DNA from 3 places in the Rhizobium sp. ARZ01 genome. Region 1 is predicted to be linked to each of the others. Evidence: predicted binding sites of a transcription regulator. Region 1 holds the regulator's gene; each other region holds the start of a gene.
What was found. Region 1 encodes LexA, which represses DNA repair genes until DNA is damaged. Its sites were predicted from a motif close to TGTTCNNNNTGTGTTCNG; they were not measured.

Region 1 (10,799 bases):
GAGCCAGCGTCGAAAATCGACATTGCGCCATCGCGGGAACGCCGCTGGCGTCGCAACACTATTCGTCCGCTTGCGGCGGCAAATCCGCAGGGGCTTTATGGTAACGAATACCGACCGTCGCCTGCGATAAGCGCCTGTACAGTTGGCGCTCCCGGGCGAGTGGCCACCAGTCATAGAGGAAGATCTCCAGTGGACGCCACAGCGCAACCCAGCCGACGATGACAAGCCCCTCCTCCACGAAGCGGACAATCCCCGTCGACGGCAGCAACACAGTGAAGGCTTGAACAGCCACAAGGCAGAGTCCGAGAATTGACAGTCCGACAAGAATGGCGCGCCGCCCCACACGAAAGAGCTCGCGCATTTGCCGGCCAACCGCCTGGGTCCGATGGGCGAAATATGTCGATACCGATGCACCAAGACTATGGGCCGCGTCTTCGTCCACGCTGCCTTTCGGCAAGTAGATCACCATCTCCAGCGCCACGTCGCGCGGCAATTCGCGCGCGCTGTCGACGATGTACTCTTCGGCATCCTTTGACAGATCCCGCTCGCGGAACGGATATGGGTCGAGCGTCTCGAACAATTGGGAGACATTGTCGAGATTGATCTCGATTCTGTTATTGCACCCGCCGCCCATCAAAACCTCCCGAAGCAGTCGGGCGGGGCTTAGCACCCCTACATTCTTGCGGCAATTTTTGGTTTTTGGCAGCGTGTGTACCTTCATGCCAGGCCTCACCCGGTAGTAACGGCCGCCTCATCCTCAAGGCTCGCCTCTTTTTCGCCGACCTGCTCTCGTCTCCCCTTCGCTTCCGGCGGGACGCAGAAGCAAAGGACATAGAGCGCCGGCAGGAAGATCAGCGTGAGGACTGCGGCAACGATCAGGCCACCGATCACGGTGAAGGCAAGCGGCTACCAGAAAGGATCGCGAACGATCGGCAGCATGCCGAGGATCGTCGAGCCGGCGGTCAGGAAGATCGGGCGGACCCGATTGGTCGTCGCATCGATCACGCTCTGCCTCGACTTGCCCTTTCCGCGATTGACTTGTCGATCTGGTCGATTGGCCGAGCGGTACGAGCATCGTCTTGACGGTGAAATCGGGGGCCTCGCTCCTGCCGAGGTTCCAGAAGGAGAAAACGCCGGCAATCGCCCCAAGCAGCATAGACGCGAAGGGCAGCTTCGGCCGCGTTGACGCTGGCCTCTGCCGTGTTGGCTTGGGCGATCGCGGCGTCCAATGCTTGCCGCGTGGCAGTGCGCGGGTAGAGGCTTTGCGTCCGGTCGCGGTTGGCGATTGCATTGTCGAGGTTCGCCCTTGCCGCGAAAAGGTTTGCCTCGGCCTTGCGAACCGCATCCTGCTGGTCCTCGGAATCCAGCATGGCCAGCACCGTTCCCGGCTCCACAAGATTACCAACCTCGACGTTGCGCTCGCGCACCTCGCCGCCCTGGCGAAAGCTGAATTCGTTTCGAAGCGCGGCTGGACCTCCCCGACGAGCGAGCCGAACGTGTCGTCGGGATTGAAAGAAACGGCGACGGTTTTGACTGGACGCGGCGGTAGCTCCGTGGATTCCTCTTCCTTTTGGCATCCGCTCAACAGGATAAGTGCGAAAACTGCGGGATTACTGTTGCGGAAGAACGGGCTCGCGAAAGACGAACGTGGCGCCATGGTGACGGCTAGCCATCGCGCAGCGGCAGCCGCGCGATGGGAGTCGGGCTGTGCCAGCTCAGTAGTCGACCGGATCGCGGACGATCGGGCATGTCATGCAGTGACCGCCGCCGCGGCCACGACCCAGTTCGGCCCCGGTGATCGTGATGACCTCGATGCCTTCCTTGCGCAGCAGAGTATTGGTGTAGGTGTTACGGTCGTAGGCGTAGACGACGCCCGGCGAGGCGCAGACGAGGTTGGCGCCGCTGTCCCATTGGGTGCGCTCGCGCATGTAATCGTTGCCGCCGGTCTCGACGACACGCATCTTCTTCAGGCCCAGCGCGTCGCGCACCGTCTCGACAAAGGTGCCCTTGTCCTTGTGCAGCTCTACGCCGCCCTTGCCGTCCGGACGATAGGAGAAGGCACCGATCCCGTTGACGATATCTGGATAAAGCAGCACGCAATCACGATCGGCAAAGGTGAAGACCGTGTCGAGATGCATGGCGGCGCGCAGCTTCGGCATGGCCGCAACGATCACGCGCTCGGCAGCACCCTTCTCGAACAGCGCTGCTGCGACCTGGCTGATGGCCTGGCGCGAGGTGCGCTCGCTCATGCCGATCAGCACATTGCCCTTGCCAATCGGCATGACGTCGCCACCTTCGAACGTCGCAAGGCCCCAGTCCTTGGTTGGGTCTCCCCACCAGATGTTGACCTTGCCGGCGAAATCCGGGTGGAATTTGTAGATCGAGCTGGTGAGGATGGTTTCCTCGTGCCGCGCCGGCCAGTAAAGTGCATTGAGGGTAACACCGCCGTAGATCCAGCAGGTCGTGTCGCGCGTGTAGAGGGTGTTCGGCAGCGGCGGCAGCAGGTATTCGTTGACGCCCGCCGCATCGCGGATAAGCGCCAGTTGCTCGCCACCGATATTTTCAGGGAATTCGAACGTCGAAAGGCCGCCGATCAGCGTTTCGGCGAGTTCGCGGTTGGACAGGCCTTCCAAATAGGAGCGAACTTCATCGAGCAGACCGAGTCCGATCTGGTTGGGCACGACCTGATTGTCGAGGATCCATTTCTTGGCTTCGGGAATGGCCACCGTTTCAGAGAGCAGGTTGTGCATTTCTAAAACTTCGATGCCGCGGTCGCGCATCTTGGTCATGAAGTCGAAATGGTCGCGCTTGGCGTTTTCGACCCAGAGCACATCGTCGAAGAGGAGGTCGTCACAATTGCTTGGAGTAAGGCGCTGGTGGGCGCGGCCGGGTGCACACACCATGACCTTGCGCAGTTGACCGACTTCAGAATGAACGCCCAGCGCCTGGGTGGAACTTGCAGAAGACATGCGTTTCCTCCTTTTCAGATTGTCAGGTAGCCGGTGGCCAGTCCGATGATCGCAGCAATGCAGCCTATAACGGCGGCAACGAAGACCACCCAGTCCACGGTGGTGTTGAAGATCTGCTTGCCCTGTTCGCGCCGGGCCCAGAAGTAAAGGAGGGTGCCGGGGGCGTAGAGAAGCGCGGACAAGAGGACGAACTTCATACCGCCGGCGACGATCATAAACATCGTGTAGATCGCGGCGATGCTGGCAATGGTCAGGTCACGCCTGCGTTCCTGCGGCCTGAGCTGTTCGTAGGTCTCGCCGCGCCGCGCCACAAGATAGCCGTAAGCGGCCACGAACAGGTAAGGTATCAGGGCCATCGCACTTGTCAGGTTCAACATCAGGGCGAAAGCGTCCTGTGACCAGTACGTGCTGATGACGAAGAGCTGGACGATGATGTTGGTCAGCCACAGCGCAGCAGCGGGCACCCTGTTTTGGTTCTCGGTGCCGAACAGGCGCGGCATGTCTTCCGTGCGAGCGGCGACGTAGAGCACTTCGGCGCAGACCAGCGACCATGCCAGATAGGCGCCCAGCACCGACACGATCACGCCGATGCTGATGAAGACTGCTCCCCATGGACCGACAACGGCTGCCAGGACACCCGCCATCGACGGTTGGGCCATAGCGGCGATTTCAGGCCGCTGGAGGGCTGCGTAGGGCAGAAGCGTGACAAGGACCATCAGAGCACTGACTCCGACAAAGCCCATAATCGTCGCCTTGCCGACATCGGCGCGTGTCTGCGCATAGCGAGAATAGTTGCTCGCACCCTCGATACCGATGAAGACGAAGACGGTCGCCAGCATCGTCGCCCGTATTTGCTGCAGGAGGCTTGCCTCCGGCATGCCCTCCCCGCCCCAAAAATTGGCGCGAAACAGGTCGAGCTTGAAGGCGAAGAAGAGGATGATGATGAAGGCGATGATCGGAACGATCTTCGCAACCGTGACCACAGTGTTGATGAAGGCCGCCTGCTGGACCCCCTTCAGGATCATGAAGTGGAACAGCCAGATGCCGACCGAGGCCACGACGATGGCGATGAGCGTGTTGCCGTCGCCAAAGACTGGGAAAAATTTCCCCAACGTGGATTTGATCAGCACCCAGTATGACACGTTGCCGATGCAACTGCCGATCCAGTAGCCGAAGGCGGAAAGGAAACCGGGATAGTCGCCGAAGCCTTCCTTGGCGTATGCATAGACACCGGCATCAAGATCGGGCTTGCGTTCTGCCAGCGACTGGAAGACGCGTGCGAGCATATACATACCGCCACCAGCGATACACCAGGCGATGATTGCGCCAAACGGTCCGGTTGCATTACCAAACGTTCGCGGCAGGGAGAAAATACCCGCACCGACCATGGAGCCCACGACCATGGCTGTCAATGCGAAGAGTGAGAACTTCTGCGTCGTTTCCGAAGACATCTTTCCCCCGATAAGTTGTTAAGCTGGCAATTCTTTCCTCAATTGAAATGGCTGGCTACGATTGGAACTATAATGCCGAACAACAATTGCTGTGATCGGCACAGAATCCCAAAAATATGCGCTGCGTTCAGATTTTGTGACAGCGGTGCATCAAAAGTATCATCGCTGACGCCGCTTGTTTACGCGCGACGACATGATCATCTGAACGTTTCGACACCTTGCAGTGGTACATTGACCCGGCAGATTAGAACGAGATGGCGCCCGTCGCGATTAGATAGATGCCGACGCACGCGCCGATTGCCGCAAGCACGAAAAGCGCGAGTTCCGTGCGCATGAATGCAGCTTTTCCCTGCTCGCGCCGCGCCATGAGATAGAGGATCGTTCCCGGCCCATATATGACGGTCGTCAGGAGCAGGTGTGTGAAGTCCGCCGCATAGATCAACCCTGCAGTGTAGACGGTTGCGATGCCCGCCCAGAGGAAGTCGGTCCTATGGTTGGCGGAGTCCTGATCGTAGGTATCTCCGCTCCAGCATAGTTTCAGGCCATACGCGGCGACGAGGAAATACGGAATGAGGATCATCGAACTCGTCAGTTCCAGCGCGAGGCGGAACGCATATTGCGTAAACAAGGTCAGGATCAGGAAGACCTGGACGACGATATTGGTCAGCCACAGCGCGTTTGCCGGTACACCCCTTGCATTTTCATGGGCGAGGAACCGCGGCATCGTTTCATACTTAGCAGCAGAATAGAGAATTTCAGCCGCAAGCAACACCCAGGAAATATACGCACCGGCCACAGAGATGAGCAGTCCCACACTTACGAACACCGCCCCCCAATGGCCGACAACGGCCTGAAGGACGCCCGCCATGGACGGGTTGCGCAGGGCCGCAAGTTCCGGCCGCGTTAAAACGCCGTACGAGAGAAGCGTCACCATCACCATGAGCGCGAGGACGCCGAGAAAACCGACTACCGTTGCAATGCCGACATCGGCGCGGTTGCGGGCGTAACGCGAATAGACGCTTGCCCCCTCGATGCCGACAAAGACGAAAACCGTGACCAGCATTGTCGCACGCACCTGTCCGGCGACGCTGGCAAACGTTACTTCCTCGCCACCCCAGAAGCTCTCGGCGAAGGTGTAGAGATCGAATCCCAATCCGACGAAGACAATGAACAGCACGATGGGAATGATCTTGGCAAAGGTGACCACATTGTTGAGGGCAGCCGCCTCCCGAATGCCGCGCAGGATCAACGCGTGCATGATCCACAAGAGAACTGAGGAGATAACAACGGCCAGGACAGTATTGCCATCACCGAAGGCAGGGAAAAACAGGCCAAGCGTCGAGTTGATAAGGATGAAGTAAGAGACGTTACCGAGGACCGCAGCCGACCAGTAACCGAGCGCGGACAGGAAGCCGAGATAGTCGCCGAACCCGGCCTTGGCATAGGCATAGATACCCGCGTCAAGATTCGGCTTTCGTTGCGACAGTGTCTGGAACACGAAGGCGAGCATCAACATCCCAACACCGGCAATCGTCCAGGCTATCAAAGCGCCGAAGGGACCGGTCGCGCGGCCGAAAGCCTGAGGCAGCGAGAAAATGCCGGCACCGACCATCGAGCCGACCACCATCGCCATCAGTGTCCAGAGGGAGAATTTCTGTTCGGAGGATGAAGCCATATCGGTCGATCCGGGCGGACGGGAATGGAATAGAATACCTTGAGATCGTAGAACGCCGGGCAATCTTGCAATATTGCTGGTGCTCTGTGATTGGCTTCAAATCCCAGGACTTGGCGGTGGGTCCCGCATTTTGCAAAATCCACCGATCGTCCCTCCGGAAGGGACGCGCGGTGCTGGCGGCTGCGAACGACGCGGAAGAAGCATGCATGCGATCCGACATCGCTCGTGATATCTCTTCCACACGTTGCAACGTAGGCACAGCCGCACCCTCTCGATCGCTGTCACGCAGGCTAAGGTTGTGGAACGGCCGATCAGATGCTCTAACTTCGTCGACTCTCGATACCAACCGAGCCAGATGATGCCGACAAAGCGACTGCTCGCACTCCTGATTGTCTTGGCCGCTCTGCCGGGGTGCGGTGGTCCGCGTGCGGTCACCGGCCTTGCCGGCGCGCAGCCCGGCGCAAAGGCGAACACCGTCGTTCCGATTCTCCTTGCAACCAACAGACGCCGGGCTGACGATCTCTCTAGGCCAGACTCCGCCCAACGTTCACAGACGCTGAATTTTGCGGAATTCTATATCGGGATCCCGGGAAACCACAGTCCCGGCGCAGTCGAGACGAACGGCCACACGCCTGATCCGGTTCGACACTTTGCGGGCTCTCCTTCAGGCAAATCGACGGCCGCAAGCAGCTCGGCGGGCTCGCCATGGCCGCAGCGAAAAACGGCACAACCGGCCTGACTGCCTTCTATTCCTCGGGTCCGGAACTGATCCCCGCCGTCCTGCTGCTTGCAGCCGGCTTCCTGATCAAGATCGGCACGATCGGCGTCCACGTGTGGCTACCGGGCGCCTACGCGCAAGCCGATGACGATCTGTCGGCCATGCTGTCGGCCGTCGTCGGCAAGGTGGCGATATTCGCCCTGTTCATAACGGCCTACCTCGCTGTCCGTTCCGAACTTGGCCTTGACCTCGCGCGCGCCATAGGCTGGATCGGCATGCTGACGACGGTCGTCGGCGCGCTCCTGGCGCTGCAGCAGGCTGCACATGAAGCGTATGCTTGCCTATTCCAGCCTCATCCAGACCGGTTACATCGTCACCGCCGTTGCGCTGATGAGCCATCTCGGTTGGGTGACGGCCCTCTATCTGGTGGCGAACCATCTGATGGTCAAAGGAGTCCTCTTTCTGACGGTCGCGGGCATCATTCGACGCACGGGTTTGAGGCGCCTGGAGGCCTGCGGGGGCCTCGCACGAAACATGCCGCTGACCTTTGCCACTTTGGCTATCGCCTCGTCTCGATGTCGGGACTGCCACCCTACCGCTTCTACCGGGCAGCGCTGGCGCCGATGCTGAGGCCCTATGCCGAGCGTTTTTGGGATAGCGTCTCTCGTGCCGTCGGCGTACTCGGTGAAGCCTCTACTATGTCGTCGTACTCTACACGCTGACCGCGTTTGTTTCCTTGTAGGGCGAGAGGCGGAAGGGGCTGCAGCACGCCACGCGCCGTTGTAAGCGTTGCAAGAACGAGATTACACTTGAAGGCTTCGTCTGGATGGACAAGATTTAAGTAGCCAGAAATTATCAACGAGACAGGAAGGATTGGACATGATCAAGAACTCCCTTTTCCTCGTTATGGTCGGCCTTGCACTGGCAGGCTGCACCCCAACCGAGAGGGGCGCCGGAATCGGGGCCGCCACGGGCGCGGTAATCGGCGGCGCCATTACGAACGATGTTCGGGGTGCTGCCGTCGGGGCTGCCATCGGTGGTGTTTCCGGTGCCGTCATCGGCAATGTCGCAGGTCAGCCCGGCCGATGCTACTACCGCGATCGCTACGGTCGCCGCTATGTCGCTGCCTGCCCGTAACTCGTCCGCAGCAAGCGGCATAACAGCGAAAGAGCTCCCTTGTCAGAATGTGGAGCTTTTTCGCCGGCCACCCAGTGCGTGACCGCTCCCCCGTCTGCCTATAATTACCCCCTTGCGGAACACATGTGGAACAGATAGTGTCTGTTCTGGATTTGTTTCACGATTCTGGATGGCGAGCCATGCTGACCCGCAAACAACAGGAATTGCTGCTGTTCATCCATGAGCGGATGAAGGAAACGGGTATTCCGCCTTCTTTCGACGAGATGAAGGACGCGCTCGATCTCGCGTCTAAATCGGGGATCCACCGCCTGATTACGGCGCTTGAGGAGCGCGGGTTCATCCGGCGGCTGCCCAACCGGGCTCGTGCGCTGGAGGTCATCAAGCTCCCCGAGGCCTACTCGCCTAGCCTCAAGGCGCGTCGCGGCTTTTCGCCATCCGTCATCGAAGGCAGCCTCGGCAAATCGCCCACGCCCCCTGCCCCACCCCGTTCAGCCACCGGTAGTGCAGAAGGTTCGGTTTCGGTTCCGGTGATGGGGCGGATCGCTGCCGGTGTCCCGATCTCGGCGATCCAGAACAACACCCACGACATCGCCGTACCACCCGAGATGCTCGGTTCCGGCGAGCACTACGCGCTTGAGGTCAAGGGTGACTCCATGATCGAGGCCGGTATCCTTGACGGCGACACCGTCATCATCCGCAATGCCAGTTCGGCCAACCCGGGCGAGATCGTCGTGGCGCTCGTCGACGATGAGGAGGCAACACTGAAACGCTTCCGGCGCAAGGGGGCCTCCATTGCGCTGGAAGCCGCCAATCCCGCCTACGAGACCCGCATCTTTGGCCCTGATCGAGTAAAGATCCAGGGCAAACTCGTCGGTCTCATTCGCCGCTATCAGTAGCGGCTGCGATTTGTGGTTCCAGGAATTTCTCGGTGCGCCAATCATAGAGGCGATGCCGGCTCCACGGACGGTGGAGCGAGGTGATGGCTTGGCGGATGGTGTAGTCGTCTCGGGCAGTTGGTTCGGCAAGTCGCGACATGATCTCAAGCGCTCCGCTCTGGCGCAGGGTGCGCATGGTGATGAGTTGCGCTCCCGAACGGCAAGGCTCGGCCTTGAGGTGCAGCGGAGCGACGACGAAATCAGCATTGTCGCAGGCCGCTCCTAGAAAGGCAGGGTCTTCGAGAGTCACCACGCGCCAACCCGCGGGTGCAACGCCGACGCACCACTCCTTGCGGCGACAAACGAAGCGTTTTTCGTGGACTGCCGTTGCGAGTGCAGTGCGCATGTCATCGTTCACACGCGCCATTGCAGCCCGGCTCAAGACGGCTCTCGATTTTGCTGTCCGCGTGTTGCGCGTCGCCGTCAATTGCTGCGTATCTGGCTGACCACCGAATATGGCTTCCCGGCGATCAGCAGAGGAGCCTCTCCCGCTCGAAGGCTGCCGTTGTTTACTTTCACTGCTGCTTTGAAACTTTGGTGCTCGATGTCCTTCTAGACGGATGGCCCGGCGCCATTGATCGTAGAGGAAGTCAGGTGGGTTCGAACGGTTCGTCGCTGCTTCCCCTTCCCAAATGAGCGCAACGAGGCGACCATCTTCCGATATGAGCAATTGAGGCTGTGCGTCTGGCCGATGGGCGAACGCGAGAGCTACTCCGATCACGAGTGGCACAAGGACGACAATTGCCAGACGCGTCCGAAACATACAGACAAGGCCACCTGCTATCGCAATCAATGCAAATGCGAGCGGCGGCAGTCTACCGGTCACGACTTCTCCACCCCAGCCGGATACCCACTTGGCCAACACGATGATCCAATCGATGCCTCGGCCCATGATCCAAAGCGGGAAACCGTCCAGGCCGAATGGCATGAGCATCATTGAAACGAGCGCCATCGGCATGACGATTGTCGAAATGATCGGCATTGCCAGCAGATTTCCAGCCAGGCCATATGCGGGAAACCGATGGAAGTGACCAACGGAATAGACAAACGTGGCGACGCCGCCGATCAACGACCGATAACAGGATTCCACCTACAAACGCGGAAGTGAGTGAAAGTAGCCGCCAGCGTTTGCCTGTCCATACTGCGCTCGGTAGGGGGCGTTCGCGCCAAGCTGCGTAGCCTGCGACAAGGCCGAGGGTAGCCGCATACGACATTTGGAACCCGGGTCCTGTGACAGCCGACGGTGTGATCATGAGTATGATGACTGCCGATAGAGCGATGTTGCGCATGCTGATCGCAGTGCGGTCGAAGATGACCGCGAAAAGCAAAACGACGATCATTAGCCAGGAACGGATCGCTGAGACCGCGCCGCCAGAGACCAGTATGTAGAGGGTCACCGTCACCAGTCCGCCAACCGCCGCGATCTTCTTCACCGGACAGTGTTCGGCAACACCGGGGGCAAGTGCCAAGAGCAGGCGGGCCCCGAAGAGGAAGGTGCCTGCAGCAAGCACCATATTCAATCCGGAAATCGCGAGGACATGCGCGAGGCCTGCCTTCCGGAGCGCCTCGACCGTATCCGGACTGATGCCGCGCTGTTCGGCTGTGATCAGCGCCGCAGCGATCGCGCCAGCATCGCCACTGATGCGGCCACGGATATGCTCCGTGATGGCATTCCGCCATTCGGCTATCCATCGGCTTGCCGCATCGAATGTGTGCTCTGAGCCGACGGGCTGGCTCAGTGCCGAACCCGCCGGCTTGCCGTAGAAATAGCCGATCGCGCCCGTTCCTGCGACGTAGGCGTCGAAGGCGAAGTCGTTGAGGCCCGGCAATGCGGGTCCTGAAGGTGGGTTCAGCCGCGTGCGCCCGGTGATACCACCTCCGATCGGCAGCGCTTCATGTGGGCTGCGCGCAAGC
Region 2 (10,799 bases), 350 kb from region 1:
CCCGTACGGATCACTCCGAGGGATTTTAAGTCCCTTGCGTCTACCAGTTTCGCCACGTCCGCCTGCATGCGTCGGTAGCGGAGGTTTCCGGTCGGATCAAGGGGCTTGCAGATTTATACGCGCCTCCCGGCCGCCACTTCAGACCATCTCCACATCAATGACACCCGGGGCCGAGCGCAGGGCCGCGGCAATTTCCGGGGAGATGCGATAGCGCTCGTTCAGTTCCACCTCGATCTCGCGTTGGCCATTGTCCTTGATGACGATGAAGGACACCAGGCCCTCGCCCTTGGCATTGAGGTGGGCCGCAATCGAACGTAGGGGACCGGAATCTCGGACATAGACCCGCAGCGCCTTCTGCTGTTGCAACGCCTCCTCCTCCAGCGAACGCGCAGTCTGGATCCGCAAGCCAATGCCCTCCGGGCGTTCCTCGGCTTGAACCGTCAGCACGAGCGACTTGCCGGGCTCCAGAAGGTCGCGATACTGGTGCAACATCTCGGAGAAGAGAACTGCCTCGAACTGGCCGGACGCATCCGAGAATGCGACGATGCCCATCTTGTTGCCGGTGCGCGTCTTGCGCTCCTGCTTCGATGTCACCGTGCCTGCAAGGCGGCCCGCCGTCGCGCCCTGCTTCACGGAAACGGCGAAATCGGCGAAATTCTGCACGCGCATCTTCGACAGCATCGCGTTGTAGGTGTCGAGGGGGTGGGCGGAGAGATAGAAACCAAGCACCTGGAATTCGCGGTGCAGCTTCTCCGACGCAAGCCAGGGCGCGTAGGACGGGAACGAAATCGTCTCCGGCCCGGTCGCCGCCCCTGCCCCAAACATGTCGCTCTGACCGCTGGTCTTGTTTTCCTGCGCGCGTTGCGCGTAACCCAAGAGGCGATCCATTCCGGCGATGAGCGCCGCCCTGTCGTGGCCGAAACAATCGAAGGCGCCAGCGCAGATCAGGCTCTCGAAGACCCGGCGATTGACCTGTTTCGGGTCTATGCGCAGGCAAAAATCCTCCAAGCTCTCAAACGGCTTGTCGCCGCGGGTCTCGACGATGTGCTGGACAGCCGATTCGCCCACGCCCTTGATCGCCGCGAGCGCGTAGTAGATGCGGCTTTCGCCGGTCTCGAAATGGGCATAGGAGGTCTGGATCGACGGTGGAATGACCTTGATACCGAGCCGGGCGGCGTCCTGGCGGAAGTCGTTCAGCTTGTCGGTGTTGGCCATGTCGTAGGTCATCGACGCTGCGAGGAACTCGCAGGGATAATGCGCCTTCAGGTAGGCCGTCTGATAGGACACGATGGCGTAGGCGGCCGCGTGCGACTTGTTGAAGCCGTAGTTCGCAAATTTGGCGAGCAGGTCGAAGATCAGATCCGACTGCGGCTTGGACACGCCATTTTTCACCGCGCCGTCGACGAAACGGGCGCGCTGCTTGTCCATTTCCTCCTTGATCTTCTTACCCATGGCACGGCGCAGGAGGTCGGCTTCGCCAAGCGAATAGCCGGACAGGACCTGGGCGATCTGCATCACCTGCTCCTGGTAGACGATAACGCCTTGGGTCTCCTTCAGGAGATGATCGATCGTCGGATGGATCGATTCGATCTCCTCCTCACCGTGCTTGCGGGCGTTGTAGACCGGGATGTTCTCCATCGGCCCCGGCCGATAGAGCGCCACCAGCGCGATGATGTCCTCGATGCAGTCGGGGCGCATGCCGATCAGCGCCTTGCGCATGCCGGCACTTTCCACCTGGAACACACCGACCGTCTCGCCGCGGGAAAGCATCTCGTATGTCAGCTTGTCGTCCAGCGGCAGGCTGCCGAGGTCGACCTCGATTTCGCGCTTGCGGATGAAGTCGACCGCCGTCTTCAGCACCGTCAAAGTCTTGAGGCCAAGGAAGTCGAACTTCACGAGCCCCGCCTGCTCCACCCATTTCATGTTGAACTGGGTGACCGGCATGTCGGAGCGTGGATCGCGATACATCGGCACGAGTTGCGACAACGGCCGGTCGCCGATGACGATACCGGCGGCGTGTGTCGAGGCGTGGCGATAAAGCCCCTCAATCTTCTGGGCGATGTCGAGCAGGCGGGCGACGACCGGCTCCTTCTCCGCCTCTTCCTGCAGCTTCGGCTCCTCTTCGATCGCCTTGGACAGCGGGGTCGGATTGGCCGGGTTATTCGGCACGAGCTTGCAGATCTTGTCGACCTGGCCATACGGCATTTCGAGGACGCGGCCGACGTCGCGCAACGCCGCACGCGCCTGCAGCGAACCAAAAGTGATGATCTGCGCCACCTGCTCGCGTCCATATTTGCGCTGCACGTAGCGGATCACCTCTTCACGCCGGTCCTGGCAGAAGTCGATATCGAAGTCGGGCATCGACACGCGTTCCGGATTGAGGAAGCGCTCGAACAGCAGCGAGAAACGCAGCGGATCGACGTCGGTGATCGTCAGCGCATAGGCCACGAGCGAGCCAGCACCCGAACCGCGGCCCGGCCCCACCGGAATATTCTGCTGCTTCGCCCACTTGATGAAGTCGGAAACGATGAGGAAGTAGCCGGGGAACTTCATGCGCTCGATGACGCCAAGCTCGAAATCCAGCCGCTCGCGATAATCCTGCTCGCTATAGCCCGCCGACAGGCCAAGCGATGCCATCCGCCCCTCCAGACCCTCCACCGCCTGGCGGCGCAGTTCTGCGGACTCAGCGCGTTCGGCTTCCTCCGGATCGGCGGTCGCTCCCGTGAAACGCGGCAAAATCGGTGCGCGCGTGTTCAGCACGAAGGAGCAGCGCCGCGCGATTTCGACAGTATTCTCGATCGCCTCCGGCAGGTCCGCGAAAAGGGCCGCCATCGCGGTCCGGCTCTTCAGATAGTGATCTGCCGACAGCCGAAAACGGTTGTCATCGGAGACCATCGCGTTATGAGCGACCGCCATCAGCGCGTCGTGCGCCTCATACTCGTCCGGCGAAGGGAAAAACGGCTCGTTTGTCGCCACCAAAGGCACGTCTTGCGCGTAGGCAAGCTCGATCATTCGACGTTCGTGCCGACGGTCGTAATTGGCGTGGCGCTGGAGCTCGACATAGAGCCGGTCGCCGAACAACCGCTTCAGCTCCGCAATCCGTCCCTCGGCAAGCGCCGGCTGGCCAGCCGAATATGCCATATCGATGGGACCGGTGGAAGCACCGGTCAGAGCGATCAATCCGTCTGTCCCCTCATCGAGCCAGGACCGCCGAATGTGGATCGCGTGGCCGCCACCTTCCCCTTCCAGATAGGCGCGGCTCACCAGTTCCATCAACCGCGCATAACCGGCATCTGTGGCGACGAGAAACACGAGCGAGGGCAACTTGGCGAGCGCCTGCGCAGGATTGCGACGCTCCCCGTCACCGCTTTCGTCTTCCATGTCGATTGAAAGCTGGCAGCCAATCAGAGGCTGGATCCCGTCGCCTACGCACTTCTGCGAGAATTCGAGGGCGGCGAACAGATTGTTCGTATCGGTGATGGCGATTGCCGGCTGCGCATCACTGACGGCCTTGCCGAGGATCTTCTTGATCGGCAGCGCCCCTTCAAGCAGCGAATAGGCCGAATGCACGCGCAGATGCACGAACTGCACATTGCCATCACCTGCCTCTATTGCCGCAGTCTCCGCCATTCTCGCCACCTCGATTCAGAAGCCGAAAGGATAAGCGGAATCCTGCGCCGAATGTCCAGCGGGGCGCCGCAACGAGCGCGATTATCCCCCGCTGGCGCTGTCCCGGTTTGCGTCATGCGCCACCGACTACAGCCCAAGGGCCAGCACCGAGAGGCTTGCGATAAACATCGCGATGGAGGCAAAGGCTGCAAGATCACGCATGAATTCAGTCATTTGACGGGCTCCTTATCAAGAACTGATGCCATCATGTTCTTGTTTTGTTCTCCAGTCAAGCGCTCTTTGACGCTTCGAGCTCGATCTGCACGCTTGGCGCGAAATAGAGTGCTGGACCGCACCCACACAATTTCCTATTTTTAGCGCCCAATCGATGCGAGGGCCTTATGAAGATTGTGCTGACATCCTTAGTTGTGGTGCTGATGCCGTTTTGCGTTGCGGCGCAGGATTTTCCCGCCGACCGGGTCGTCGCCGCCGCAACCGGCGACTGGAACCGGGACGGCAATGAGGACCTGGTTCTGATTGCCCGACCCGCTGAGGGTAGCGACGAAGATAACGGCGTCTATATCTATATAGCTGATCCCGGCGAGTCGCGCCTCAGCGTCAAGGTGGCCGCCTCGAACAAGATCTGGGGCAATCTCGCAATGTTCGGGCAGGAACCGGGCGTATCAGCACTTCCAAACGGTTCGATCAAACTGACTTCACAGAACAGTTCGGTCGGGCGCGACCGCTGGAGCCAGAACCTGACGCTGGCCTATCGCAACGCCCAGTTCATCGTTGCCGGCTACACCTATTCGTCCTACGACACGCTCGACACTGCGAACACGACGGAATGCGACCTCAATGTCCTGACCGGCAAAGGGACGGCGAACGGAAAACCGATTGCCACGAAGGGGGCGCAGATCGCCTTCCAAGACTGGAGCGACGAAATCGGGCATACTTTGTGCCAGCCGAACTGAAGGAGGAGCCACAATGCTGGACCATGTGGGACTTCCGGTCGCCGACTTTCAGCGATCGCGCCGTTTTTACGATACGGCACTCGCGCCTCTCGGCATCACGCGCCTGATGGACGTCTCGGCAGAGGAATCAGGCGGCGACGCACATGCCGGCTACGGAAAAGAAGGCAAGCCGTTCTTCTGGATCGGCACCGGCAGAACGGCCGCTGGCCGCTTGCATGTCGCCTTCGCGGCTAAAGACCGAGCGACGGTCGATCGCTTCCATGCCACAGCGCTTGCGGCCGGTGCTGTGGACAACGGCCCGCCGGGACTGCGGCCACACTACCACCCGGACTACTACGGCGCCTTTGTCCTTGACCCGGACGGCAACAATATCGAGGCGGTCTGTCACAGGCCAGAATGACACCGGGCCGGCAGGGACTGCCGCGCTCAGCCCAACTCGTGCACCTTGCCGTCCTCGATCGTAACTCGGCGATCCATCAGCGAGGCGAGGTCGTGGTTGTGCGTTGCGATCAAAGCGGCAAGGCCGGATTGACGAACGAGTGCTTCCAGCGCCTCGAAGACATAGCCCGCCGTTTCCGGATCAAGATTCCCGGTCGGTTCGTCGGCCAGAAGCACGAGTGGGGCATTGGCGACGGCGCGGGCGATCGCCACACGCTGTTGTTCGCCGCCCGAGAGTTCCGACGGCCGGTGTTCGGCGCGGTGACCGATGCGCATGTAGTCGAGCAACAGCTTCGCCCGCTCCCGCGCCTCCGGCTTCGACAGGCCGGCGATCAGTTGCGGCATCATGATGTTCTCCAGCGCGGAGAACTCCGGCAGGAGATGGTGAAACTGGTAGACGAAGCCGATTTCGTTGCGCCGGATGGCGGTGCGCTGATCGTCACCAAGCAGTGCGCACGAATGGCCATTGATGGCGACATCGCCTGCATCCGGCTTCTCCAGCAGACCGGCGACATGCAGAAGCGTCGACTTGCCGGTGCCTGACGGAGCGACAAGGGCGACGGTCTCGCCGCCATGCAGCGTGAAGTCCGCGCCCTTCAGGATGCTCAGGACCGTATCGCCCTGCCCGTAACGGCGCTCGACGCCGGATAGCTGCAATGCTACGCGCGCTTTCATCGGTCGGTTCTTCCTATTCGTACCGCAGGGCCTGGACGGGATCGAGCTTCGACGCGCGCCATGCGGGGAAGATCGTCGCCAGGAACGAAAGCGCCAAGGCCATGACGACGATCGAAACCGTCTCGCCGAAATTCATATCGGCCGGCAGCTGGCTGAGGAAATAGAGTTCGGGATCGAACAAGGTTTGTCCGGAAAGCCAAGAGAAGAACTGGCGGATCGATTCGACGTTCAGGCAGACGACGACGCCCAGAATGACCCCGGCAATCGTGCCCACCGTGCCGATGGCAGCCCCCGTCATGAAGAAGATGCGCATGATGGCGCCGGACGTCGCCCCCATCGTGCGCAGGATCGCAATGTCGCTGCCCTTGTCCTTCACGAGCATGATCAGGCCCGATATGATGTTCAGCGCTGCGACCAGAACGATCAGCGTCAGGATCATGAACATCACGTTTCGCTCCACTTCGAGCGCCGAGAAGAACGTCCGGTTGCGCTGGCGCCAGTCGGTCACGTAGATCTGGCGCTCGGCGGCCGCCTCGATCGGCTGACGCAGCGCGTCCACGTCGTCGGGATTGTTGACGAAAAGCTCAATCGACTGCACCAGGCCGTCGGCGTTGAAATAGAGCTGCGCCTCCTCAAGCGGCATGTAGATGATCGAGGCGTCATATTCCGCCATGCCGATCTCGAAGATCGCCGAAACCGGATAGGACTTGACGCGCGGATTGACACCCAGCGGCGTCACGTCGCCTTCGGGCGCCACCAGCGTAATGTCGTCGCCGACGACAATGCCGAGTTGATCTGCCATGCGAGCACCGATCGCAAGGCCCGTTCCCGCGGTGAAGCCTACGAGATCTCCCGACTTGATGTTGTCGGAGACCGTCTTCAGCTTCGTAATATCTTCGGCGCGGATCCCTCGCACGAGCGCGCCGGTCCCGGCGCCGCCCTTGCCCGAAGCGAGCGTCTGCCCCTCGACCAGCGGGATCGCCATCTTGATGCCGGGAACCTTGGAAAACTTCGCGGCAAGATCGGCGTAGTTGTCGAAAGGCCCGTCGATCGGCTGGACGATCATGTGGCCGTTGATGCCGAGGATGCGGGAAATCAGTTCGGTTCGGAATCCGTTCATCACCGCCATCACGATGATCAGCGTCGCCACCCCCAGCATGATGCCGATGAAGGAAAAGCCGGCGATGACCGAGATGAACGCTTCCTTGCGCCGAGAGCGCAGATAGCGCCAGGCAACCATACGTTCGAAACCGGAAAACGGCCGGCTTACGGGCGCTTTTTTCGCTTTGACCACGGTGCCCTCGCCCGTCGCTTCCGCCATGATGCCTCCGGATCAGTCTCTATTGCGCGGCGCATCCCACCGGATGCGCTGCGGACTCAGTAGCAGTTCGAATCTGCGCACACTCGCTGCCGAAAATCGATTCCGAATTTCAGGGTCAGGCGACGGACGTCAGACGCGCGATTGCGGCATCCACCGTCAGCGTCTCACGCGCGCCCGTCTTGCGATCCTTCAGCTCGACTTCGCCGGCGGCGACCGAGCGCGGACCGACGATGACCTGGAACGGTGCACCGATCAGGTCCGCGGTCGCGAACTTCGTGCCTGCACGCTCGTCCTTGTCGTCCAGCAGCACGTCGATGCCTGCCTTCGACAGCGCGCCATAAAGCGTCTCGCTGGCGGCATCACAGGCTGCATCGCCGGCCTTCATGTTGATGACGACCACCTCGAAGGGCGCGACCGACTTCGGCCAGATGATGCCGTTCTCGTCGTGCGACGCCTCGATGATTGCCGGCACCAGACGCGTCGGGCCGATACCGTAGGAGCCCATGTGCACGGTGTGTTCCTTGCCGTCCGGCCCCTGAACCTTGGCGCCCATGGCTTCCGAGTACTTGGTGCCGAAATAGAAGATGTGGCCGACCTCGATGCCGCGGGCGGAGAGGCGCTCGCCTTCGGGAATGGCATTGAACGCAGCCTCGTCATGCATCTCGGACGTGGCGGCGTAGCGCGAGGTCCACTTGTCAAAGATCCCCTTCAGGCAGGCGACGTCGTCGAAATTCGTGTCGATGCCCGGAATGTCGAAGCCAAGGAAGTCCTTGTGGCAGAACACTTCGGACTCGCCGGTGTCTGCCAGGATGATGAACTCGTGGCTGAGGTTGCCGCCGATCGGCCCGGTGTCGGCGCGCATCGGAATGGCGCGCAGGCCCATGCGCGAGAAGGTGCGCAGGTAGGCGGCAAACATGCGATTATAGGCGTGTTCGGCCCCTTCCCGGTTGAGGTCGAAGGAATAGGCGTCCTTCATCAGGAACTCGCGCGAGCGCATGGTGCCGAAACGCGGGCGGATCTCGTCACGGAACTTAAGCTGGATATGGTAGAGGTTCAGCGGCAGGTCCTTGTAGGACTTGACATAGGAGCGGAACACATCAGTGATCATCTCCTCGTTCGTCGGGCCGTAAAGCATCGGCCGGTCCTGCCTGTCCTTGATGCGCAGCATCTCCTTACCGTAGGCGTCGTAGCGCCCGCTTTCCTGCCAGAGCTCGGCCGATTGCAGCGTCGGCATCAGGAGTTCGATGGCGCCGGAACGATTCTGCTCTTCGCGGATGATGGCGTTGACCTTGTCGAGAACGCGCTTGCCCAGCGGCAGCCAGGTATACATGCCCGCGGATTGCTGCTTGATCATCCCCGCCCGCAGCATCAGGCGGTGCGAGACGATTTCCGCCTCCTTGGGGTTTTCCTTGAGTATGGGCATAAAAAAGCGGGAAAGGCGCATGACTGGTTCCAAAAAGACAGGTTTCGCCTAGCTGGGGAATCGGGCGAAAAGAGGTTGGTTCATTGCGTTCATAGACGTATCGCCCGCGGAAGAAAACCCGGGCGACACACTCTGCTCACCTTCGCTTAAGTTCGCTCATGTTCGCGGGCCTGCCGCAGTTGCCCGACTTCCTGGCGGAGAGCACGAATTTCATCGAGAAGCAGGCTCGTCTCGGAATGGAGAGACGCACGGTCCGCCTCCGCCGCCGGTTCATGCTGCTCCTGCATGGCAGACACGATCACACCTATGAACAGGTTCAACACCGTAAACGCCGTGCAGGCAATGAACGGAACGAAGAACGCCCACGAGTGAGGATAGACCTCCATGATCGGGCGAACGACGCCCATGGACCAGCTTTCGAGCGTCATGACCTGGAAGAGTGTGTAGTACGAATCTCCGATGGTTCCGAACCATTCCGGGAATGCCGCGCCGTACAGGTTGGTGGCCATGACCGCGAAAACATAGAAGACAAGCATCAAAAGGACGAAGATCGAGGCCAGCCCCGGAAGCGAAACGATCAAGCCGCCGACCACCTTGCGCAGTGATGGTATGACGGAAATGAGCCGCAGCACCCGCAGCATTCGCGATGCCCGGAGAACTGAGAACGCACCGGTGGCCGGTAGTATCGCAACGGCGACAATGGAAAAATCGAAGAGACTCCAGGCATCCCGGAAGAACGAAGCCCGGAACGCGTAAAGTCGCAGTCCGATCTCGACGACAAAAAAGCCGAGGATCACATGGTCAATGAGGTGAAGCAGCGTGCCATGGCTTGCCATGATCGACGCCGATGTCTCGAGCCCAAGCGTGATCGCATTTACGAGAATGACCGCAATGACAAATTGCTTTCAACGATGAGAGACGAGAAGTGCTGAAAGTCCGTTGCGCATTGCATAAGTACCGCTTGAATCGAAAGCGCGAAAAAAGTCGAAACAAAATCAACTGGTCAAAAGGGGAAATTGCGGCGTGGCGCCGATCGGAAGCACCCTCTGGACATGCCCACACGGTTGCGCCGCTGAATTAATGCGCTCAACTTATTCGGTCAAACAGATTCACCGAAAATAGGCCGGCAAGTAACAGGACTTATCACGATCGTGTCAACGGGAATTTTTTGTCGCAGTGTGTCAAATATGCAAAAAACCAGATGACAACGCCCAACCTTTGGGCTAGTTTCAGGCCACAAAACAGGCAGGAAGCGCAAATTCTTGCCAATTTCGCGGTCAAGTCTTGGGAGGATCAGATCTTTGGCGCGCGTAGACGCTGCCACCGGCAACGGATAAAGATCACGCGATACTTTAAAAACAAGGCTTCCAGCCTTGTTTTTTTTTGCTTTCATCCTGCATCCATGGCGGTCCTAGACGATATTTGCGACAGACAGATGACACTTCCTATCTGTGCACTACTTTCCGTCGCGGTCGCGACCCGCAGCAAGCGCAATGAAAAGCCCCGCTCTTTCTTGAATGCGGAATGGTCAGTCGAATTTCGGGTAAAACTGCGGAATCGCATCAATGCCGTAGCCAAATTCGACCGACAGGGTCCACCAGGCGGCATAGATCACAGCAGCGATGATCGTCGTGATGAGAACGACCTTGCGCCCACGGAACCGCGCAGGTGCGCTTGCCGTCGTGCCCAGCACCACCTCGTTTTCCTCCGCCTGTGTGCGCATGCCAAAGGGCAGGACGACAAACAGCGTCAACCACCAGATGACGAAGTAGACGGCGACGATCGAGAAAATCTGCATGGTCACGTTCCCAGTGGCGGCGCCGCTAGCCAGCGGAGCGGTAGCGCCTCAATAGTTACTTTCGCAGCGCGGAGCCTGCTAATGGCAACGCGGAGTTGGAGCCCCGAGCCATACTGGATAGCTCCCCGACGGTCCCGTCGAGAGCCTCGGTGAAGACGTCTCGGCTTTGAGCAACCCTTTTACCGCTGCGGCTTCACCAATTCAAATCCGTATCGAGCGGCGTGCTGTCACACCTCTTCGAGCTCGATCAACGTGCCGAAGAAGTCCTTTGGATGGAGGAACAGAACAGGCTTGCCGTGGGCGCCGTTCTTCGGGGTACCGTCGCCAAGAACCCGCGCACCGCCGGCAACGAGCCGGTCGCGAGCGGCGAGAATGTCGCTCACCTCATAGCAGATGTGGTGCATCCCTCCCCCGGGAGACTTTTGGAGGAAAGCCGCAATTGGCGAGCCCTCGCCCAGCGGCTCGAGCAGTTCCAACTTTGTGTTCGGCAGTTCGACAAAGACGACGGTGACGCCATGTTCGGGCAGTGCCTGAGGATCCGTCACGCGCGCGCCAAGCACG
Region 3 (10,799 bases), 850 kb from region 1:
ATCGCCCGCACGACCGTAAATGTAGGGCAGTTCGATCGCACGCACGATCGGATCGGCAGTGGCAACCTCTTGCGCGCGTGTTGCATAGAGGGCCAGATTCGGGGGGATGCCCGTCTCGGTACCGCTTTCGTTGCGCCAGACAACCAGTAGCGGCGACTCGCTGCTCAAGCCCACCTTGGGTGCAAAGCCGGGATAGTTATCCGAAAGCACCGGCACGTCGGCAAACTGCAGGCGCAGATTACCGGCGAGGTGTGCTTCCGCTGTCAGAATTGCGGCAGGCGTAACATTGTCCATCTCCCTGACATGTGCCGCAAAGGCGGCATAGGGAACGTTCAGCTTCTGATAGTCTCCTGTCAGCCCTGCCATTGCGACGCGGCCGAAGAGGATGGCTGGCACGGCGAGCATGATGAGAAGGGGAACGGGGAGAAAGCGCTTCAACTGAGAAGCATCCCCCCCGCCAGCCGCTTCCACCTTCAGGCAGAGGTAGAGAGGCAGGATCAAAAGCAACGGCGTGAGCCAGCGATCCTTGATGTGTGCGGCTCCGCCGAACACGATCAGCAGGGCGAGCGCTAGCAGAAAGGCGAGCATCATCCGCTCGATCAGTCGCGTCCAGCGGCTGCCTTGCGAAAGGGCCTTCAGCAGTTGCCCGCGAAATACGGCGGCGAAAACGACGAAGGTCAGGGCGGAAAATCCGACGATGGCCAACGCCAAGGAAGCGAAGCCGCCGAGTATCTGGGACGACAGGCCGGTTCCCTCTTCAGCCAGCTTCTCCATCGTCCTTTCGCTCGCAACGCCAATGTGGTCCAGCAGCCAGAGTGCGTGCGGTGCGACAATTGCGATACTTGCGGCGATCGTCAGGAGCAGCCGCCAGTCGAACAGGCGCGCGCGCCATTCCCGGTCGAGCAACACGGCAACCAGGGCTGCAGCCGGCAGGAGGGCGAAATTGTACTTCGAGATCATGCCGATGCCGATCGCCACGCCGGTCAGAAGATAGGATGCGGCACCGGGGGCTGCGAGCGTGCGGAAAAGGCCATAGAAGAAGAGCGAGGCCGCAAAAATGACGGCGACCGTATGGGTCAGGTCGCGTTGTGCCTCGAAGGCGATCTGCGGGATCGTCAGCAACGATAGCGTCGCGATGATCGCCAGATCGCGGCTCTTCAACGCCGTGCGTGCCGCCAGTCCATAGAAGAGATAGGCGAGGAACAGCACCAGGTTTTTCAGAAGACTGATTGCGAAAACGCTCGGCCCCGTGATCTTGATGATCGCGTACTGCACCCAATTATAGAACGGGGGCTGCGTGTCGTAGCCGGCCGCGAGCCACTGCGACAGCAGGATCTGCTGCGCCTCGTCCCGCTCCAGCGAATCAGGCATGGCGAGGCGAACGAGAAAATTCAGCAGAAAATATGCGGCTAGCAGGACGAAGACCGCGTTCGGCGCTGTGCGCAGGAAGCGAACCATGTCAGCCGTGCCGGAAGGTGTGGCGAACAATGTAGTTCGGCGTGTCGTCGTCGCGGAAATAGGTCCGTGCCATCATTTCGGAGAGGATGCCTGTGGTGATGAGCTGGATCGACGACAAAAACAACATGACGCCGACGAAGAGGAGTGGCCGCGAGCCGATGTCGGCGCCGAAGGCAAATTTGTCTATGAAGAGATATGTGAGGATCAACATGCTCAGCGCACCCGCGGCCAGCCCGATCGAGCCGAAGAAATGGCCGGGTCGCGCCTTGTAGCGCATGAAGAACAGCACGGACAAAAGGTCGAGAATGACCCGGAACGTGCGGGAAAGGCCGTATTTCGAGTTTCCCAACATGCGCGGGTGGTGCGTCACCACCATCTCGCCGATCCGTGAGCTCGGAACCACGCCCGCGACCCAGGCGGGAATGAAACGATGCATCTCGCCCATCAGCTTGACCTGCTTGATGATCGAGGCGCGATAGACCTTCAGGCTGCAACCGTAGTCGTGCAGCCGCACGCCTGTAATCCGCCCGATTAGCGCGTTTGCGCACCACGAGGGGATCTTGCGCAGGAAGAGCCCATCCTTGCGGTTCTTGCGCCAACCGACGAGAAGGTCGAGTTCGCGATCCTCCAAGGCCTTTGCCATGGCACGGATGTCGCGCGGATCGTTCTGCAGGTCGCCGTCGAGAGTTGCGATCAGACGACCGTTTGCGGCGTCGATGCCTGCTTGCATTGCGGCAGTCTGGCCGAAGTTGCGCTGCAGCTCGATGATGGACATCTCCAAGCCCGGACGATCGACCAAGCCGCGAGCCTTGGCGAGTGTACCATCCGTGCTGCCGTCGTCGACGAGGATCAGCTCCCAGGTCTTTTCGAAACCTTGCATGGCCTCGCAGACGCGGTCGACTAGAAGCTCAACGCTCTCTTCTTCGTTGAAGACGGGAACGACTATCGAGATTTCAATTGCGGGGAGCTCCAGCGTACCCGCGACCACTGCCTGCGATTCATCCAGCAATTGTTTCCCTTTCTCCGGCTAGCAATTGCGTCAGTTCATTCGGCTGCGTTCTCTCAAAATGTGTGTCGTGATACGAAAGCGTTTGCAATCCAACAGGAAATGCAAGTCGCTAAGTTATTATATGATCTCATGATAGCAAGCTAAGATGATGTCGCCACCGAATTCAAGCAAACGATACTGGCTTTCCCGCCACGCCATGAGCCTGCTGACATTCGCCTGTCTCGCTATCTATGGCGCTTTCATCCAGTGGCAATGGGGATGGGGGCAGCTGTTGTCACAGTGGTCCAAGGTGGGAGCCGGGACCACGATAGCCGCACTTGTGCTTTTGACCGCCACCTATCTCGTTCGCGCCCAGCGCATATATGACTACTTTCCCGCCGAAACCTCGCGCCGGTTCCTGAAGCTCTTTCGTCTCACCCAAGTCCACAATCTCCTCAACATCATGCTGCCGTTCAGGGCCGGGGAGACGAGCTTTCCGCTTCTGATGCGTTCGCAGTTCGCCGTGCCCTTGCCGCGTGCGACAGCGGCGCTGTTGGTCATGCGGCTCTTGGATCTGCACGCGCTTTGTGCCGCAGCTGGCGTCGGCCTTGTGTTGGGGGCCGAAAACAGGGGGATCGCCTGGTTCGTCTGGATTGCGTTCCTTGTTTCGCCGCTTGCGTTCTTTGCGGCCAAGGCCCTGATCTTCCGCCACCTGAATAGTGCCCTGCCGCAGAGGCTGGAAAAGTTTCTGGAAGAGATCGAGGCCGGCATCCCGGCGGACACTGCTGGCTTCGTCCGCGCCTGGGCCTTCACCATTTTGAATTGGGGGGTGAAGGTGATCGTGCTCGCCTGGGTACTCGGCCTGCTCGGCGTGACGCCGCTCACCGCGACGTTTGGTGGTGCGCTCGGCGGGGAGCTATCCTCGGTCCTTCCGCTGCATGCGCCGGGTGGTGTCGGCACCTATCCGGCCGGCATTGCGGCCGGTGCGGTCGCGTTCGGCGCGGCCGCCGACAAGGTATCGCTTGCGGCGATGGCGGAGGCGGCCATCAATGCACATCTGCTGATCGTGGCCAGCGCCTGCGTCGGCACCGCACTCTCCATCGTCCTGTCGTGGCTTCCCTCGAAGGCGCGATGACGGCCTATTGGAACGCTGTCTCGAAGAAGCTTCTCAGCTTGCGCGAGTGCAGTTTTTCCGTCGGCATGCCGGCGAGCTTCTCCAGTGCCCGGATGCCGATGCGCAGGTGCTGGTTGACCTGGGTCCGGTAAAAGGCTGTTGCCATGCCGGGCAATTTCAACTCCCCGTGCAGGGGCTTGTCGGAGACGCAGAGCAGGGTGCCGTAGGGCACACGGAAGCGGAAACCGTTGGCCGCGATCGTTGCCGATTCCATATCGAGCGCGATCGCGCGCGACTGCGACAGCCGCTTCACCGGTCCGCGCTGGTCGCGCAATTCCCAGTTGCGATTGTCAATCGTGGCGACCGTGCCGGTGCGCATAATGCGCTTCAGGTCGTAGCCCTCGAGCCCCGTCACCTCGGCGACGGCGCTTTCGAGCGCGACCTGCACTTCGGCCAGCGCCGGGATCGGCACCCACACCGGCAGGTCGTCATCGAGCACGTGATCCTCGCGCACATAGGCATGGGCAAGCACGTAGTCGCCGAGCGTCTGGCTGTTGCGAAGCCCGGCGCAGTGACCGAGCATCAGCCAGGCATGCGGGCGCAGTACGGCGATGTGGTCGGTGATCGTCTTGGCGTTGGAGGGGCCGACGCCGATGTTGACGAGCGTGATGCCGCCGTGGCCTTTGCGCTTGATATGGTAGGCCGGCATCTGTGGCAGCCGCGCCAGCGTCAGGTCCGTATCCGGCTTGTCGTTTCCGGCCTGGGTGACGACGTTTCCGGGCTCGACGAAGGCCGTATAACCATTGCCGCCCTCGGCCATCTGCAACCGTGCCCAGGCGCAGAATTCATCGACATAGAACTGGTAGTTCGTGAAGAGTACGAAGTTCTGGAAGTGGTTGGCGTTGGTCGCCGTGTAGTGGCTGAGGCGAGCAAGCGAGTAGTCGATGCGCTGGGCCGTGAAGGCCGCAAGCGGTGAATCCTCGCCGGGGCCGGCTTCGTAGGAACCGTTTGCGATCTCGTCGTCCGTGTTCGTCAGGTCCGGTGCGTCGAACAGGTCCCGCAGCGGTACGGTGATGTTTTCGGCGACCTCCGCCTCGACATGGGCGCCTTCGCCGAAGGCGAAGTGCAATGGGATCGGCGTGGAGGATTCCGACACCGTGACGCTGATGCCGTGGTTGCGCATCAGGTGGCCCAGTTGTTCCTTCAGATAATGCCGGAAGAGCTTCGGGCGGGTGATCGTTGTGGTGTAGACGCCCGGCGAGGCGACGTAGCCGTAGGACAGCCGCGAATCGACATGGCCGAAGCTCGTCGTCTCGACGCTGACCTGCGGATAGCACGCGCGATAGCGGCACACCGGCGTTCCAGTCCGCGCAAGTCCGACAAACGCATCCGTCAGGAAGCGCGTGTTGCGCTCATAGAGTGCTTCCAGGCACTCGACCGCCTTGACCGGGTCGTCGAAGGTCTGCGGCTCGAAGAGATCTGGTGTGGCGAATGGAAGGGCGGTCTGGGACAAGATTCGTTTGCTCATGAATCATTATAGTTCGGCGAAGCTTGCACGCAAACGACAAGATTGTAACGTCCGGAGGCGGTCAACCGGGTCGCTTTCGAGCGATTCTGTGTAAAATTCAACGTGGACCGGCAAGAATGACGATGGCTCCGGCAACAGCGATTGCAGCACCCGTCAGGTCCCAGCGGTCGGGGGCAAAGCCTTCCGCAAACCAGAGCCACAGGAGGGACGCAGCGATATAGATGCCGCCGTACGCGGCGTAGGCGCGGCCGGCCGCGCTCGAATCGATCAGCGTCAGAAGCCACGCAAAGGCCGCAAGCGATACCATGCCGGGAACAAGCCAGAGCGCCGACTTTTCCAGGCGCAACCAGGCCCAGAAGGAAAAGCAGCCGGCGATTTCTGCAAGGGCCGCGGCGCCGTAGATTAGGATGGATTGCATGCGGGCTCCCAATAAAGGTGCCCAAGAGTTACCGTACAACTGGAGAATTCGAAATCTTTTTCGGGGGCGCTGGCGCCGCAATGTGCCGCATCTGGCCTCGCTGTCGACTATCCCGGCTCAGCTCATCGCCTGCCGCTGCAGCGTGACGAAGAGCACCAGGCCGGCGCCCTGCTTGCCGGCGCCGAGGACGCCGTTGCTTGCGGCAAAAGTGACGGCTGCAAGCGGCGCGACCATCAGTGCGGCGAGCACGAGGATTCGCAGGCTGACGGCAAGGCTGGCGAGAAGCGCGATCGGCATGGCGGGCGTCCTTGCTGCGGTGAGGTTAAAGGGCGGCGGAGCAGATTGTCGGGATCGAGCAGGCGCTTGCCGTGCCGTAGTGCTTGTTCAACTCGTGGCGGCGCTGATCGGTTTCGACTGCTGCAGCGACCGAGATCGCAAAAACAGTCATCAGCAGCGTGATGATCGTCAGTCGGCGGGCCAGGATTTCCATCGTTCGTTCCCTGAGATTGTCTTTCCGTGATGCCCTTCTCGCATGGCGCGACTGAACGCGTCCTGAGAGGGCGGTTCATCTGGCGTTCAGGAAAGTCGGCTTGGAGGCCGCCGAAGTTCGGCTTGGCCGGAGTGGATGAATTCGGCGGCGCGCCTTGAAGCCGATCATGGCGATCGCTAACTCCATCTGACATCGAATGGAGAACCGGATGACCAAGCCGATCGAACTCTTTTTCTGGCCGACCCCGAACGGCTACAAGATTACCATCATGCTGGAGGAACTCGGCGCTCCCTACGAGGTGAAGTATATCAACATCGGCAAGGGCGAGCAGTTCGCGCCGGAGTTCCTCAATATCGCCCCCAACAACCGCATGCCGGCGATCATCGATCCCGATGGCCCGGGTGGCGAACAGATTTCGGTGTTCGAATCCGGTGCCATCCTGCAGTATCTCGGCCGCAAGTACGGGAAATTCTACCCGGCCGAAGAGCGCGCCCGCGTGCAGGTCGACGAATGGCTGTTCTGGCAGATGGGTGGGCTCGGGCCGATGGCCGGTCAGGCGCACCATTTCCGCCAGTATGCGCCGGAAAAGATCGAATACGGCATCGACCGCTACACCAACGAGGTGAACCGTCTCTATGGCGTGATGAACAAGCGGTTGGCGGAACACGAGTTCCTCGCTGGCGACTATTCAATCGCCGACATGGCCTGCATCGGTTGGGTGCGTCCCTATGAGAACCAGGGCCAGAATCTGGAAGACTTCCCGCACCTGAAGCGCTGGTTCGACGCCGTTCTCGCCCGTCCGGCGGTCCAGCGCGGCATCGAGGTCGGCAAGGAGGAGCGTGCTCGCCAGGCAAACCTTGCCGAGGACAGGGAAGCGCAGAAGATCCTGTTCGGTCAGCGGGCGCGGTGAGGGCGCCGCGTCCAAGAGATTCCGTCATGCCGGACTTGATCCGGCATCCAGCCGCGCAAGTCCTTGCGCGAGAAAAAGCACCTTTCGCGCCGCAGACGCGGCGTGGCTGGACACCGGCTCAAGGCCGGTGTGACGAGAAGATGGGTAGGCCAACTTTGCGAAGTTGCTCACCGAACCGGCGGGAGACCTTTGCTCCTCGCGGGTACCCCCTCAAAGCCGCGACCAGGTCTGCGATTTGCAGAAGACCTTGAGCACGCAGCCCTTCATCTTCAGCGCGTTGCCGCTCACCGAGCCGGAGCCGCTATAGGTCTTGTCGTCTTCCGGGTCGGTGATCGAGCCGGAATACTCGCCGCCGGTGCCGTCGAGCTGGCCGATCCGTTTGCCGGCGAACTTGCCCGACTTGAGCGTGATGCAGAAACCGCCACCGCATTTGTCGATCGCGGCGGTTTCGCCGCTTGCCGTCCTCCAGTTGCCCTCGATCGGCTCGGCCGCCAAAGCGCTGCTGCCAAGACCGAGGCCAAGGGCGGCGGCCAGAATGGTGATACGTAGCATGTCTTCCTCCCGTTGCCGGAGCTTTCCCGCCTCGTTGCGGCGCTCCTGATCCCCTGCGTCTCCTCCGACGCCAGCGAAAGCTATCTTACGCGCACGTAAAGGTAAATCACCAATCAGCGCGAAATCGTGGATTTTCCAGCTATCTCCTCAGTGGGGCAGGACCAATTATTGCTCGGGTGAAACTTGCGACCGTTTTCCGTGGTTAGTGAATGGTTGAAATTGCAAGTTGAAGAATGCGTAAATTTTGACACAAATCCGCGGCGTTCCAGACCGTCCGATGCTTAACGAAAACCCAAGTTTACCAACTGTTTGAACTTTGTTTGTCGCAAATTAATCATGCATTTTAAGCGCCCATTGAAGGGGCGCTGGCATAGTGGAGCCATAAGACGAGCACGGGAAACACCGGCCGACAAAACCTTCGGGAAGCACATGCCGCAGAAGACGGCAGGCTCTCGAAAGGTTCCACAAAACAGGGCGATACAACAAGAAGACAACAGGACAGGGACAACGACAATGGCACGCTTCGACATCCAGAACTCCGAAATGGCCGCCATGATGGGCGGCGAGACCCGCGCCGATACCTTCTGCGAAATGGGGCTGACTTATGCGACCGGTCGCGGATGCGACGTCGATCTGGTCGCTGCCCACAAATGGCTCAACATCGCCGCTATCAAGGGTTGCGATCGTGCCGCTGAGCTGCGCGCCGATCTCGCTGCGACGATGACCAAGACCGATCTCGCGCTGGCGCTTCGTGCCGCCCGCGACTGGATGACGACACACTGAGACGACGAAAACAGCCCGGTAGGCAGTAGGAAATCAAAAACCTACAAGAACCTCGAAGAAGGCGCTGCTGTCCAAAAATGACAAGCTGCTGCCTACCGCTTGCTGTTCACCGTCTTCAACACCTTCGGAAGCATCTCTTCAAACAGTGCCATCTCCGCCTCTGGGCCGACGCTGACGCGTATGCAGCGGTTCAATGGCGCTACGCCGGGCATGCGGATGAAGATACCGTGCTCCATCAACCCGTCGACAATCGCGCGGGCGTGGTTGCCGTCGTGCCCACAGTCGATCGCAACGAAATTGGTGGCAGAGGGCAGGGGGCGCAGGCCGTTCTGTGTGGCGATCTTCGTGATCCTGTCGCGCGCCGCGGCGATGCGGCCAACCACCTCGTGCAGGTAGGTCTGATCCGCAAGTGCCGCGAGCGCTGCCGCCGTCGAAATCCGCGCCATACCGAAATGGTTGCGGATCTTGTCGAAAGCCTGTGCGTTGCCGATCGTGCCGATCGCATAACCCACGCGCGCGCCGGCGAGCCCGTAGGCCTTCGAGAACGTCCGCATCCGCAGAACGTTCGGTTGGCCGATCAAAGCCGTTATCGCAGGCGTGGAGCCAGCAGGTGCCGTCTCGCAATAGGCCTCGTCGAGGATCAGCAGGCTGTGCTCCGGCAGTGCACGGGCGAAGGCGGCGACGCTGTCGGCATCCCACCAGCTTCCCATCGGATTGTCCGGATTGGCGAAATAGACGAGCGGCGCGTCCTCGCGCTTGGCTGCGGCAAGAAGGCCGTCCAGATCCTCCCGGTCGTTGACATAGGGAACGGTCACGAGACGCCCGCCATAGCCATTCACATGGTAGTTGAACGTCGGATAGCCGCCCAACGACGTCACGACCGGCGTGCCCGGCTCAACGACAAGCCGGACGATTTCACCGAGCAGCCCGTCGATGCCGCCACCGATCGCGATGTTGTCGCGCGAGACACCGTGGTGGAGGGCAAGTGCTTCGCGCAGCTCGAAATTCTCCGGATCGTTGTACATCCAGGTTTCGCCGGCCGCGCGCGCTATCACCGCCAGCACCGAGGGTGCGGGGCCGAAGCCGCTCTCATTGGCACCGATGCGCGCCTTCACCCTGGTCCCCCGCTGCCGTTCGATCGCTTCCGGCCCCACGAAGGGGATGGTGGAGGGAAGCGCGTTGACGAGCGGGGTGAAGCGGGAGAAGCCGGACATTCTGCGAGCACCTTGTTGAGTGACGTCAAGGAAGAGCTTGCTTGCGTGCGTCGAGCAGGCCGACAGCGCAGGCCGGCGGCACACTAACGCATGCCGGCAAAATTCCAAATCGATTTTCTGTAAGGATTATGTGTTGTTTTCAAGGTGTTATCGCGGTGTCGTCGACGACACTGCGGTAGAGGCGGGCTGCGGGCGCCGCTGGCGATCCCGCGCCCGGCTTGGCGGTCAGGCGCGCTGCAGGTTGAACTGCGGTCGGACGATGCCCTTGGTATAGGGGAGCGGGGCATCCTTTTTCTTCGTGGCGACGCCGCCGGTGAAGTAGTCGGCGCGCACGATCTCGTGCAGCAGTTCCTCGTCGATTTCCTTGATGAACTGGACACCGATGCGATGATCGTTGCGGTACATTTCCGCGCAACCGACCTTGGCGAAGACACCGACGATTGTCAGATAGTAGTGCTGTCCGAGCCCGATCGTCGTGTTGACGGAAAAGCTGGCGCCGCCTTGCGAGATATCGATCAGCTTGCAACTCCGGGTCTTGGGGACCGCGAGATCAAGGCCGACGGACAACAGCATGCCCTGCCGGTTCACCTTGAAGCGCTCCCATTTGCGCTCGTAAAGGCCGCCGCTTTGGCGCTTGTCTACCAACTCCACCATATGCTCTCCCGGAAATGGGCATCATGCCCCCAAACGACCATGCGGGGAGTTTTGCACCTATGTGTTGGAAATCGCTAAAGGCGCCATGTAAAAATTTACGTATCGCAATTCTGGGAAATTGAGCGCGAACACCCTCTGCACGCGCTTTCCGACAGATGGGAAACAATGGTCCAACCCAACTCAGCCTAAAGCAGCAGAGACCGCTTCGCGTCAGAAGGGTCGAGCGTTTTCCAGCCGGACAACGATCACCGCGAGATCGCTGCGGCTTTCAATCTGGAAGAGCAGCTCATTTCGTGAGATAACGCTAATATTCAGCATAAGGCGCGGACATCAATCTATTCGAGGCGGTGCACTGGTCTCGCTACGAGACTTGCATACGGGCTTTGGGGCGCATTTTTCGTTGCTTTGACTGCGATGGGAAAGGAGGGCCGCAGAAGGCGTCTAGCACATCCAAACCAACACCGGAGACCGAACTGTCGGTTCGGCACATCGTCGTCATATTCCGCGTTCGGTTGTTCTGGCCTTTATTGAGGGAGAAAGCAGATGCAGCGCAAGATTGGCAGCAGTAGTGCCGTATTGGCAACCTTTGCCGCGGCGCTCCTGGTCGGAGCGAGCCCGGCCAACGCCCAGCAAGCACAGAAGCCGAACATTCTGTTCATCATGGGCGACGACATCGGCTGGATGCAGCCG

Region 2: a site for LexA is predicted at 3,878-3,895, ahead of IB238_RS05360 (FG-GAP repeat protein). Genes of this name have one in related genera too.
Region 3: a site for LexA is predicted at 7,937-7,954, ahead of IB238_RS02940 (sel1 repeat family protein). Genes of this name have one in related genera too.

Annotation. Positions count from the first base shown of each region.
Region 1 covers NZ_JACVAE010000001.1:1,471,066-1,481,864, forward strand. Annotated here, with positions in the region: gene IB238_RS07030 (hypothetical protein) at 59-721, opposite strand; gene IB238_RS24530 (efflux RND transporter permease subunit) at 730-891, opposite strand; gene IB238_RS07040 (biotin/lipoyl-binding protein) at 1,002-1,427, opposite strand; gene IB238_RS07045 (arginine deiminase) at 1,716-2,969, opposite strand; gene IB238_RS07050 (basic amino acid/polyamine antiporter) at 2,984-4,420, opposite strand; gene IB238_RS07055 (basic amino acid/polyamine antiporter) at 4,665-6,095, opposite strand; partial or broken gene IB238_RS24925 (proton-conducting transporter membrane subunit) at 6,801-7,073, shown strand; gene IB238_RS24930 (proton-conducting transporter membrane subunit) at 7,147-7,443, shown strand; gene IB238_RS07065 (YMGG-like glycine zipper-containing protein) at 7,696-7,950, shown strand; gene lexA (transcriptional repressor LexA) at 8,130-8,846, shown strand; gene IB238_RS24935 (ComEC/Rec2 family competence protein) at 8,827-9,975, opposite strand; partial or broken gene IB238_RS25035 (ComEC/Rec2 family competence protein) at 10,082-10,799, opposite strand, start outside.
Region 2 covers NZ_JACVAE010000001.1:1,120,178-1,130,976, reverse strand. Annotated here, with positions in the region: tRNA gene IB238_RS05370 (tRNA-Leu) at 1-62, opposite strand, end outside; gene dnaE (DNA polymerase III subunit alpha) at 139-3,630, opposite strand; gene IB238_RS05360 (FG-GAP repeat protein) at 4,011-4,583, shown strand; gene IB238_RS05355 (VOC family protein) at 4,597-4,983, shown strand; gene IB238_RS05350 (ABC transporter ATP-binding protein) at 5,010-5,696, opposite strand; gene IB238_RS05345 (lipoprotein-releasing ABC transporter permease subunit) at 5,710-7,017, opposite strand; gene proS (proline--tRNA ligase) at 7,133-8,461, opposite strand; gene IB238_RS05335 (ion transporter) at 8,587-9,333, opposite strand; gene IB238_RS05330 (hypothetical protein) at 9,540-9,833, opposite strand; gene IB238_RS05325 (DUF1467 family protein) at 9,969-10,238, opposite strand; gene mce (methylmalonyl-CoA epimerase) at 10,466-10,799, opposite strand, start outside.
Region 3 covers NZ_JACVAE010000001.1:617,499-628,297, forward strand. Annotated here, with positions in the region: gene IB238_RS02895 (glycosyltransferase family 39 protein) at 1-1,458, opposite strand, end outside; gene IB238_RS02900 (glycosyltransferase family 2 protein) at 1,460-2,464, opposite strand; gene IB238_RS02905 (lysylphosphatidylglycerol synthase transmembrane domain-containing protein) at 2,613-3,581, shown strand; gene IB238_RS02910 (AMP nucleosidase) at 3,586-5,088, opposite strand; gene IB238_RS02915 (YnfA family protein) at 5,186-5,506, opposite strand; gene IB238_RS02920 (hypothetical protein) at 5,624-5,803, opposite strand; gene IB238_RS02925 (hypothetical protein) at 5,829-5,996, opposite strand; gene IB238_RS02930 (glutathione S-transferase N-terminal domain-containing protein) at 6,205-6,906, shown strand; gene IB238_RS02935 (DUF2147 domain-containing protein) at 7,117-7,458, opposite strand; gene IB238_RS02940 (sel1 repeat family protein) at 7,972-8,241, shown strand; gene IB238_RS02945 (pyridoxal phosphate-dependent aminotransferase) at 8,334-9,455, opposite strand; gene IB238_RS02950 (PilZ domain-containing protein) at 9,681-10,109, opposite strand; gene IB238_RS02955 (arylsulfatase) at 10,653-10,799, shown strand, end outside.